DNA from 2 places in the Labrys sp. HAY1-8F genome. Region 1 is predicted to be linked to the other one. Evidence: riboswitches for the same ligand, from Rfam matches in the RefSeq annotation. Region 1 holds a riboswitch; the other holds the start of a gene.
The links. A riboswitch is a leader RNA that binds a small molecule or an ion and turns the genes downstream of it on or off. The one in region 1 is predicted to bind cobalamin.

Region 2: another riboswitch for cobalamin. It lies ahead of ACR9ZN_RS04500 (TonB-dependent receptor plug domain-containing protein); the one in region 1 lies ahead of ACR9ZN_RS15545 (ABC transporter substrate-binding protein).

The regions. Positions count from the first base shown of each region.
Region 1 covers NZ_JBPGWZ010000002.1:1,404,704-1,410,449, forward strand. Annotated here, with positions in the region: gene ACR9ZN_RS15530 (class I SAM-dependent methyltransferase) at 137-916, opposite strand; gene ACR9ZN_RS15535 (ABC transporter ATP-binding protein) at 952-1,755, opposite strand; gene ACR9ZN_RS15540 (FecCD family ABC transporter permease) at 1,752-2,774, opposite strand; gene ACR9ZN_RS15545 (ABC transporter substrate-binding protein) at 2,776-3,834, opposite strand; cobalamin riboswitch at 4,026-4,256, opposite strand; gene ACR9ZN_RS15550 (CobW family GTP-binding protein) at 4,365-5,333, opposite strand; gene recQ (DNA helicase RecQ) at 5,604-5,746, shown strand, end outside.
Region 2 covers NZ_JBPGWZ010000001.1:980,519-986,264, forward strand. Annotated here, with positions in the region: gene ACR9ZN_RS04495 (calcium:cation antiporter) at 315-1,424, shown strand; gene ACR9ZN_RS04500 (TonB-dependent receptor plug domain-containing protein) at 1,852-3,798, opposite strand; cobalamin riboswitch at 3,911-4,107, opposite strand; gene ACR9ZN_RS04505 (Ros/MucR family transcriptional regulator) at 4,269-4,733, opposite strand.

The DNA of each region.
Region 1 (5,746 bases):
TCGGCACACCTCGTTTCAGGCGCCTACACTCGCAAAGTTAGCGCCTATGGCACTCTCCGCCTGAGGTCCTTCGAGACTGATCTCGATCATATGGTTCCTGCCGGACAGCCATGCAAGGCGACCGGTCGCGGAGGCCTCACTTGCGGCAGCAGATGATGAAGCGCTGGTAGAGATGGCTACGCAGCCGGTTGCGCAGATCGGCCTGGCGCCTTTGGGCAGCGGCAATCGGCCGATGCGAAGAGATCACGATATTCCTGAAACCGGCCTGCTCCAGGAACGGAAGGAGATCGGCGCTCCGTAGCCCCCTACCGAAAGGCAGCCTCTCCATGATGCGGGCATGGCGCTCGCTCATCGCGCCGTCATAATAGGGATCGGCACCGCCGAGGCGGTCGATCAGGGCGATGAGCTTGGACGCCATCCGGCCGACCCTGGTGGGCCTGGCCCAATCCCCGTCGAAGAATAGCAATCTGCCGCCCGGCTTCAGCACGCGATACCAATCGGCAAAGGCCTTCTGCGGCTCGGTCAGTGTCCAGACCAGATGCCGGCAGACGACCGCGTCATAGGCGCCTTCCGGTTCCATGGTGTTCTCGGCGTCGCCGAGCCGGAAGCGCAGGCGCTGCCGGCCGGCATGCTTGCGACGGGCCACCGCCAACATGGCCTCGGAGAAATCCAGGGCCGTGACCTCGTGGCCGAGCGCCAGCAGCAGCTTGGTGATCTCGCCCGTCCCACAAGCCAGATCGAGGATCCGGCGCGGTTCGGTACCGAGATGATCGCGGATCGCCGCGGCCCAGGCCTCGAATTCCGGCCCTTCGGGAATATGATGCCCGAAGGCGCGGTCGAAGGTTTCCGAACGCCTCGACCAATAATCACGGATCTCTTCCTTGAGATCGAAATTCGCTGAACTGGCGCCCGTCATCCGTCGGCCCTCCTCATCTGTCGGTTGAGCCCGCGTCATGACGCAGCCGCGACCCAGCCCGGCCGCGGCACTGGAAGATCCGGATGCCGATAGCGGATGAAACAGCCACCGGTACCGTCGTGGACAACCTCAGCGGCGACACCGAAGACCGACTGGATGCGCGAAGCCGTCAGCACCTCGGACGGAGGACCGATCGCCTCGATCCGCCCCGCCTGCATCAGCGCGACCCGATCGCAGAACATCGCCGCATGATTGAGATCATGCAGGGCCGCCACGACAGTGAGGTTCTGGCGATGAACCAGATGCAGCAGGCCGATCTGGTGGCCGATATCGAGATGATTGGTGGGCTCGTCGAGAAGCAGGATTTCGGGCTGTTGCGCCAAGGCGCGGGCGATGTGGAGGCGCTGGCGCTCGCCGCCCGAGAGCGTATGCCACAGGCGAGCGGCAAGGCTGGTCATGGCAACCTCCTCCAGTGCGAGGTCGACGATGGCATCGTCCTTGCCAGACCAGGGCATGAAGGCACCCAGATGCGGCGTCCGCCCGAGTTCCACGGCCTGGCGGGCGGTAATGCGATCGGCCGTCTCGGCCTGTTGCTCGACCAGAGCGATCCGGCGCGCGATTTCGCGGCGAGCCAAGGCGTGGAGTGGCTGGCCCGACAGCAACACCTCGCCGCCCTGCGGGCGGCGGATACCGGCCAGCAGGGACATCAGGCTGGTCTTGCCCGAGCCATTCGGGCCGATGATGCCGAGCAACTCGCCCGGACGAACCTCCAGCGATACACCCTGCAGGATCGAGGCCCCGCCCGCCGACCAGGACAGATTGCGTGCCGACAGGCTCATGCCGTCGCCTTTCTCTGGCTGAGGATGAGAGCGAAGGCCGGCGCGCCGACAAGGGCCGTGATCACCCCGATCGGCAGGACCTGGCCGGGGATGATGATTCGGGACAGAATGTCCGCGACGATCATGAAGACGGCGCCGATCAGGGCGCTGGCCGGCAACAATCGCCCATTGCGCACGCCCACCACCATCCGCGCGGCGTGCGGAATCACCAGACCGACGAAGCCGATCGATCCGACGATGCTGACCATCACCGCCGTCATCATCGCCGCGACGCCGACGAGCACGACATAAGCGCGCCGGACGGAAATGCCGAGGGATGCCGCCGATTCCGTGCCGAAGGTGAAGGCATCAAGCGCGCGAGCGTGCCAGAGGCAGACCAGCAGCCCCACGGCCGTGATCGGCAGGGCCAGCCAGACATCCGGCCAGCGCACGCCCGAAAGATTGCCCAGCAGCCAGAACATGATGCCCCGCGCCTGTTCGGCATTGGCCGCCTTGGTGACGATGAAGGAGGTCAGGGCATTGAAAAGCTGAGACCCAGCCACGCCGGCGAGGATCACCGCGCCGGTTCCGCGCCCCGATCGCATCGCCAGCAAGGCGACGAAACCGAAGGCCACCAGCGCACCGAGAAAGGCGCCGGCCGGCAGGCTCAAAAATCCTGCGCCGAGGCCGAGAATGGCGACCCCAACTGCCCCCGTCGATGCCCCGGCCGAGATGCCGAGCACATAGGGATCGGCCAGGACATTGCGCAGCAGCGACTGCAGCACGACACCCGACAGCGCCAGGGCCGCGCCGCAGCAGGCCGCGACGACGGCGCGGCTCAGCCTGTAGTTCCACACGATGCCTTCATCGATGCGATCGAGAATGTAGCCGGCCCCCCACAGGCGGTTGGCCGCCGTCTTGGCCACCACCTCCATCGGGATGGCCGTCTCGCCGATGGCGGCGCCCAGCCAGAGCGCCAACACCAGCACGGCCAGCGCCAGCATGCCGATTGCCAGCAATCGCGTGACAGCGCGGTTCATCTCAACGCTTCAGGCCGAAACGCTGGATGGCATTGGCGAGCATCTCGATGCCGTCGACGACACGCACGCTCGGCTGCATGGCCTGGACGTCCATTTCCACGACATGGCCCTGCTTGACGGCCGGCATCAGGCTCGCCACCGGATCGGTCTTGAGGAAATTGAGCTTCACGGCGATGTCGTCGGCGGGATAGCGGCGACGGTCCATCCTGCCGGCGACGATGATGGTGGGATCGGCCTTGGCGACGGTCTCCCAACCGACGCTCGGCCATTCCTCCTCGCTTTCCACGATGTTCCGGACAGCCAGGACGGACATGATGTAGCCTGGGACGCTGTTCTTGCCGGCCATATAGGGATCGACATCGACCTTGGCGCTCGAAAACCAGAAGGCAGCCGAGACCTTGCCATCGCCGGCGGCGATCTTGCGGCGGGCAGCTTCCTCGCGTGCCTTCAGGTCCGCGATGACCTTCGAGCCGCGCTCCTGCACGTCGAAGATCTCGGCGAGTTCCCTGATCTCCTGATAGACCAGATCCATGGTGAAAAGGGTGCCGCGGGTGCCGTCGCCACCGCTGGAATTGTCCTTGCCGACGCAATCAGCGGGCGAAACATAGGTCTGGACACCTAGTTCCTCGAACTGCTCGGGCTTGCCGACGATGCCACTGGGGCCGACATGCCACTGGAACTGGGCGGTCACGAGGTCGGGTTTCTTGGCGATTACGCTTTCGAAGCTCGGATCATTGTCGGCCAGGCGCGGAATCTTGACGTTGGCCTCTTCATAGCCCGGCAGAACCGGGCCGAACCAGACGGCCGTCCCCACCACCTTGTCGGCAAGACCGAGAAGGTAGAGAACCTCCGTACCGCTCTGACCGACGGAGACAGTGCGCTGCGGAGCATGGTCGAAGGTGACGGTGCGTCCGCAATTGGTGATCTTGAGCGGATATTTGGTCGCCTGGGCGGCGGCTGGATCGATGCTCAGCGTCAGGCTGAAGCCGGCCGCAAGCATGACGGCGAAGCTCGACCAGCAGGCCTTGCTCCAGCGGGCCCTTGTCTTGGGAAAAGTCATGACGTTCTCTCGGTTCGCGATAGGAAGATGGCGCTGTTCGGCGCAGGGCCGAAAACGGGAAACGCCCTCAGGCCAAGCTATGGCAGAGGGTCTGATGGCGCGAAGCGGAGGGAACAGGTGGGCGACGGCCCGAGATGGCGGGAAGAAACGTCACATTGTCTCCTGTTCCGGGCATCCCCGCCCGTGACATGGGATTGATCGAGATGACGGCAGGTTTCCTGGCTCACGGATATCGGCCTTGCCTCTGCCTTCCCATGGGGTCACCCACAGTGGCATGGCGCTTTTGGCGCCACGAGGATGCTCGGCAATCCGCCTACAGTTGCGGGGGCAGCCACGGCATGGGCTTCGAGAAAGCCGGACCGTGTTCCCTATTACTCCCATCGGGCTCGCACCCGACGGGAACCGTCAGTGCCACAGTTACCGGGGTGTCCCGATCGCGGTCAAGCGAATATGCAAAGCGGGTGGCGGCCGATGGCGAGCCCTGTTTTCCCGCCTCAGCACGCGCCTTCCCTCACCTGGAGCAAAACGCTTTAGGCCCGACAGGCCAGGAACCCCTGTTCGATCACGTCTTTCGGCAGATTACGCCCGATGAACACCAAACGGCTCCTGCGCTCCTCTTCCGGCTTCCAGGGGCGCTGATGATCGCCCTCGATCAGCATATGCACACCCTGCACCACGAAGCGCTGGGGATCGCCGTCGAAGGCGATGATGCCTTTCAGCCGAAGCATGTCGGTGCCGAATTGCTGCACGATCATGTTCAGCCAGGGCATGAACTTGCCGGGGTCGAGCGGCTCGCGGGCAACGAGGGCGAAGCTGCCGACATGGTCGTCATGCTCATGGTCATGGAATCCTGCAAGAAAATCGGGTTCGGCTTCCAGGATGCGGTCGAGGTCGAAGGCACCGCGATCCAGCACCTTGTCGAGCGCGATATCGCAGCGGCGTGTCTCGTGGAGGGTAGCGGTGGGATTGATGCGGCGGATCCGCTTCACCACCCGTTCGAGTTCCCTGGCCGTGACCAGATCGGTCTTGTTGAGGAGGATCGTATCGGCAAAGGCGAGCTGCTCCTGGGCCTCATGCGCTGTCTCGATTTCGCCAAGCAGATGCCTGGCGTCGACCACGGTGACGATCGAATCGAGCCTGGTCTTGGCGCGCACATCGTCGTCGACGAAGAAAGTCTGGGCGACCGGCGCGGGATCGGCCAGCCCGGTCGTCTCGATCAGGATGGCATCGAAGCGGTCGCGCCGGCGCATCAGACCCTCGATGATGCGGATAAGATCGCCGCGCACCGTGCAGCAAATGCAACCATTGTTCATCTCGAAGATCTCCTCGTCGGTATCGACGACGAGATCATTGTCGATGCCGACTTCGCCGAACTCGTTGACGATGACAGCATATTTCCTGCCGTGGCTCTCGGTCAGGATGCGGTTGAGAAGCGTGGTCTTGCCTGCTCCGAGATAGCCAGTGAGGACGGTGACGGGTGTCTGCGGCGCGGGCTGCATGATGTCGGAATTCCTTGATCCGTTGCGAGCGCCCCCGGACATGACGATGCCGCGGGCGCCAGAATGGGCTTCATTTGTATGAAACGTTATAACATAACTATCTCTATCTCGGCAGACCGTCAACGGTGTTGCGGGTGTAACCCGCCTTCTGGCCGAAGGGCACATTGCCGGCATTCGCGACCGCGACCGCTCCACGGCAATTGCCTGTCAGCGTGGGAAATTGACGCGGGAGATTTTCGAATCATGGCCCCTGTCGGGTAAGTGTCCATGATGTCCCTGGAATGGAATCAGGCTCCAAAGGTGCATCCTGCAGGCATGACCCGCTCTTCTCCTCAAGATCCTCTCTCCGTCCTCAACGCCATATTCGGCTACAGCGCCTTTCGCGGCCAGCAGGAGGCGGTGGTGCGCCATGT
Region 2 (5,746 bases), on a different contig from region 1:
CAGCAGCCGTAGACGTGACCTTGCGCCTGCACATTACGAAACTTGAAGATAGGAAGCCTATCCTCGACATCTGCCGCTACCTGTTCCATCGGCGGGACAATGCCTCCCAATCCTGAGAGCAGAAGAACGAAATGCTTGCCGGGATGCATCTCAGAAGAACCATGAGCAGCGCTTCCCCTCCAGCCCCGTTTTCGATGCCTCGTTGCAATTCCAGTATCCTCGTCTGATCGCAAAACGCTTCAGGCTCGATTTGCCGTGGAGCGATTGACGGGCCATTCTCCGACATCCCGTTGGACATCCGAGGTCTCCCCTTCATGCCGATCCTGATTCTCCGCCTCGTCACCGCATGGGCCAGCGTCGCCGCTTTCCATTTCCTGGCGGACCCGCTTTTGGGTCACCTCGACACGCCACTTGTCGCAGTGGCGGTCTTCCTGTGGCTCCTGGCTGTGATCATGTGGACCGCCTTCGGCGTCGTGCACGAGGCGGAGGTGCTGGCACATCGTCTCGGCGAGCCCTACGGCACATTGATCCTAACGCTCGCGATCGTCATCATCGAGGTCGCGCTGATCTCCGCCGTGATGCTGGGCGCCAAAGGAGCCCCGACCCTCGGGCGCGACACGATGTTCGCGGTGCTGATGATCGTTCTCAACGGGGTAGTCGGGCTTGGTCTTCTACTCGGGGGCATGAAGCATTTCGCCCAGCGCTACAATCTGAAGGGCGCGGCATCCTATCTTGCGATCATCATTCCGCTGGCCGTCATCCCCCTGATCTTGCCGAATTTCACCACCTCCGTCAGCGACGGCTCCCTGACGCGCTTCCAGGCGATCAGTTTCTCGATCTTCACGCTCATGCTCTATGGCGCCTTCCTGGTGCTTCAGACCGGCCGCCACGCCGAGTTCTACCGCGAGCCGTCTGCGGAAACCGCTCCAGTACAAGAGGAGGACACGGGGATCGAGGAGGCAGCCGACGACGGCCCGATCGTGCCCCATCTTCTCCTGCTTTTGCTGAACATCCTGCCGATCGTTCTGCTGGCGAAAAGCCTGGCAAAAGTGCTCGACTTCGGCATCGCCCGCCTGGGCGCCCCGACAGCGCTCGGCGGCATTCTGATCGCCATGATCGTGTTTACACCCGAATGCATCACGGCTTTGCGGGCCATTACGGCCAATCAGCTACAGCGGGCCATCAATCTATGTCTCGGTGCGGCGGCCTCGACTCTGGGCCTCACCGTGCCGGCCATCCTCGTGATCGGTCTCCTGACCGGACAGAATGTGGTGCTCGGGCTTTCAGCGACCAACATGATATTGCTGGCGATGACGCTGGTGCTTTCGACGCTCACCTTCACAGGCACCAGAACGACGATGCTTGAGGGCGCGGTGCATCTTGGCGTGTTCTTCGTCTTCCTGGTTCTGGTCTTCAGCCCGTAAGAGGCATGGCCCGCCTGTCTCTTGCACAAGCCGACCCGCCAACGGCCAGGCGATGGCGAGCATATCTGCAGTCGTGGCGGAAGCGCTCCTCTTCTGTCATGACGAAATAAGGCCTCCAGGCGCCTGTCCATCTCACGGATGATAGCTTCTCCCCTGTCCGGCTCTCCGACGAGCCTGGCGACCTGGCGGATCTGTCCGCGCACGCCCTCGAGACCCTGCAGGACATCGGACTCAGCGACATTCATGCCCACACGATGCAGCAGCAGAAGTTCATCCGTACACGTGTTGATGGAGACGACGCGTTTGGGTGGTGGAGACGCAGACACCGGAGTCTCGGCGCTGGCTTGTCCGATACCAGACATCGCGAGGACCAGGCAGGCCACCAGAAGGTGGGCGCTGCTCTGGTCGAGACCCCGAGATCGGGGCATCAAAACGCCCGCACCCGAACACCGCCATAGACCCCGAGGCCCGGCTGAAGAAAACCAATTGGTTCCTGATAGCGACGGTCGAACAGGTTATCGACGCGCGTGTAGAGATTGATCTTGTCGTTCAGATCATAGTCGGCGGCGAGGTTCACCGTCGTGTAGCTGGGAGTTCGCATGCGTCGGATCGAGAAATCACGGTTACCATCGACCCAGGAACCGACGAAGAGCAACGTGGCGGAGAGGTGGAGCTGGTCGATCGGCGACCAGTTCGCCTGCAGGCTGACCTTGTGCCGCGGTCGCCTCAGCAATTCCTGGTTCTCGTCCTCGTCCTTGGCGATGGTGAAGGTGTAGTCCGCCCTCAGATCGAGCTGATCGTTCACCTTCCAGGCGATGAAGGACTCGTTGCCATGCGTTTCGGCCCTGCCGATGTTGATATTGGTGGTGAAATCGGCATTGGCCATGATGAGGTTCTTGATCTTGTTGTAAAAATACATCGATCCAACCCGAACCTCGCCATCGAACAAGGGCTGTTCGAAACCGACATCATAGCCGGTGCTCTCTTCCGGCTTGAGGTCGGGATTGGCGTAGAAACCAAAGGCTGGAAAACTCTGATAGAGCTGGCTCAAGGTCGGTGCCTTGAAGCCCGTGCCGACGCTGGCCTTCAGTTGGGTTCCGGTCTGATCGAAGGTGTAGGTCGGGGCGATGCGATAGGTGAAGTGACCGCCGAAACTATCGTAATGGTCATAGCGAATGTTGGACGCCACGGTGAAGCCCTTGAAGAGGTTTGCTTCCACCTGGGCATAGGCTGCGTTGTCGACATCCGAAGCCTTGAGATTTCCCAGATCCAGGCTGAAGCGCTCGTGCTCGACGCCGAGCAGCACCTTGTAATTGTCGCTGAGGGCAATCTCCTGCCTCAGGTCAAACTTCAGCCGTTCGCCGGTTGCCGCGCTCGGCGCCGTGAAGGTCACCGGCGGATAGACGTTCCGGCTCCATAGATTGCTGTAGGAAACGCCGAATATGGTTCGGTAGCGATTATCGAGCGAATGCCAGATACCCTCGGCACGCGTGAACAATTGATGGTTCGACAGCCAGGTGCGTGAAGGGTTGGGCGCGCAAAAGCACGCTCCATAGCCGTCGCTGGTGAAACCGAGCTTGGAGTTGGTGTAGCGGGCAATGACGTTGACGGAGAAATTATCCGTCAGATCGGCACCGACCCGGCCGGAATAGGTGTAATTGTCATAGTAGTTGGGGCGCGCGACGGTGCCGGATACGAGAAGTTCCCAGGGCGTGACCGGTGTGTCCGTCGAACGAAAATGCTCGATACCGAAGGTGTAGTTGAAAATCGAAGCCGAGCCGCTCACTCCCGCGCGTTGATTGAACGTGCCATGTGATCCGCCTTCGACACTGGCCGTCAGCTTGGGGGCGCCTGAGCCTTTCTTCATGGTGATCGAGATGACGCCTCCGATGGCGTCGGCGCCATAGAGTCCGCCTTGCGGTCCACGCAGAATTTCGATGCGCTCAATGTCACCGGTCAGCAATTGGCCAAGATCGGCGGCAGCATTGGGAACGGCAGGATTGGAAACATCGATGCCGTCGATGAGCACCTTGACATGGTTGGAATTGGTTCCGCGCATGAAGATGGAGGTCTGGGTGCCCGGGCCGCCTGACTGCACGAGATTGAGGCCGGGCACGGCGCTCAGTACGTCGTTGACGGTGCGCCGTTGCTGTTTGGCGATGTCATCTGCCGTGATTACCGTGACCGAACTGCCTATCTGACTGGCAGGTGTCAGCGTCAGCGTGGCAGAATTGACATAGACCGGATCCAGTTCGATCGGCTCGGGCGGTGTTCCCGTACTCTGCGCCAGAGCATGCGTCGCCAGAATGCAGGACGTCCCAACGATGCCGGCTGTCAAAACCGCGCGTTGCAGGCGTGAAATAGTCGAGTCCATGAAGACCTCAAGCAGGATAGCCAATGGCCGTCACTGCGATTGAAGTCCCTCCCGCTGTCCCATAAGGACATGTGGATCGACCACCATTGAGGACCCCCGCCCAATGTTACCGCGCGTGACCATTGTGACGGCAGGTCTCCTGGCTCACGGGTCGTCGTACGCCTCGTCGCCTTCCCGGGCCTGATCCCAGTGGCATGTAACGAAGGACTCACCGCCTACAGTTGCGGGGGCAGCCACGGTTCGAAATGATTTCTCACTTCTCCGCGTTCCCTATTATCCCCGAGGGGAACCGTCGACGTGACGCTAGGGTGACAGGGTCGCAACTGTCAAGCACTGGAAATCCCGTCCTGTGCAATCCTGGACGATTTCAGGGAAAGCTTGTGCTCCATCTACCTGGTTTGGATCGTACTCGCCGGCCCTGCTGGAGCCGGCGAGAATCGGGATCGTCGTTGGACCGAGGTGACGAGCGTCTATGACGCCTTTTTCCTTCTGCCCTTGCTTGGGGCGGGAGGCGGCGGTGGCTCGCTCTTGGCTTTCTGGCGCACTTGGCCAAGGCCGAGTTCCCTTGCGAGGCGAGAGCGATGAGCCGAATAGTTTGGTGCAACCATGGGGTAGTCGCTGGGTAGCCGCCACTTTTCCCGATACTGCACCGGCGTCAGGTCATAGGCTGTTCGCAGATGCCGCGTCAGCGATTTGAATTTGCGACCGTCTTCCAAACAGATCAGATGATCCGGGGTGACGGACTTCCTGATCGGAACGGCAGGCGTCAGCGGTCTGTCTGCTTCAACCGGCTTTGGACTATTCAGACCAGTAAGGCTTCCATGCACCGAACGGATCAGATCCGCGAGGGAAGCTGTGGCGACCTGATTGTTGGCTACATAGGCGGAGACGATGTCGGCGGTCAGGTCGAGCAAACTCGTGTCTTCTTCAAGCATGTTCAATCACTTTCTTGTTGTGTTGATATCGAAGTGAGTGACGTTTTTCTTTATGAGCGCAGCATTGTGGACCCGATCGCTGCGCCATCTTGGATTCTCAGGCAATTGTGGGCCAGTGTAAAGGACGCTCCGTAAACAATCGAAGTCCTCGCCACCACTATTTTGAGTTTTCTCGGATTTTGCTGCCACCAGCGGTTCTCTTTGAACAAATCCAGATAAAGGAGGGTCGTCTGAGAGCATTCGATTTACATCGGCCCGTTCTCGAACGAAGATCAATCTCCTCAAGACAGACAACCTGCCGCGCCCATCCGCCAGGGTTCATGCCAGCAACGTTCCTACCTTTGGAGAAGCCCACGGTCGCAACCTCGCGCAAGAGGCACCCTGGCAGAAACGGCGGCGTTCGTGTGCAATGACTTGCATACACTCCCGAAGCGTGGCGTGGTTGGAGCGAGTGTTATGCATCGGATCATCATGCGGCGGCAGCGCAACCGACGGCTTCACATGCCCGCCGGTCGCTCATTCCCTGGGTTCGACCGGATGTGCTGACGGCTTTCCGCGCGACAGGGGGCGTCACCATTTCTTTCCCACCAGATCCCTCCGCGACATTGTCGAACATCACATGCGCTAGCATCGGTTTGAGTTCTGCGTTCTCATTCCTTCATCTGCCTAGCCAGCGATACATTCATGCCGCCGTATTGCGCCTTCCACTTGTAAAATGCTGGCGTCACCGATCCCATGATTCCGGCAGGGCGCCGAGATGGTGACACAGCGGATACTGTATCGTCGGCGAGCATCTCTGTCGTTGTGGCGCTCCCATACAGAATCTGGCCTACACCGCATCCCTTGTTTCAGACGATATGCATGCTCCATCAAAGCTGGGATCAAAGATCCAGGATAATCCAATCTTGATCCCTATCCTGCATTGCTATTGGCCGCACCTTCCAGCATCGATAAAATTCACCGAATGCTACGCCAATCGACTATATTTCCCGCAACACCTTTCGGCCAATAAA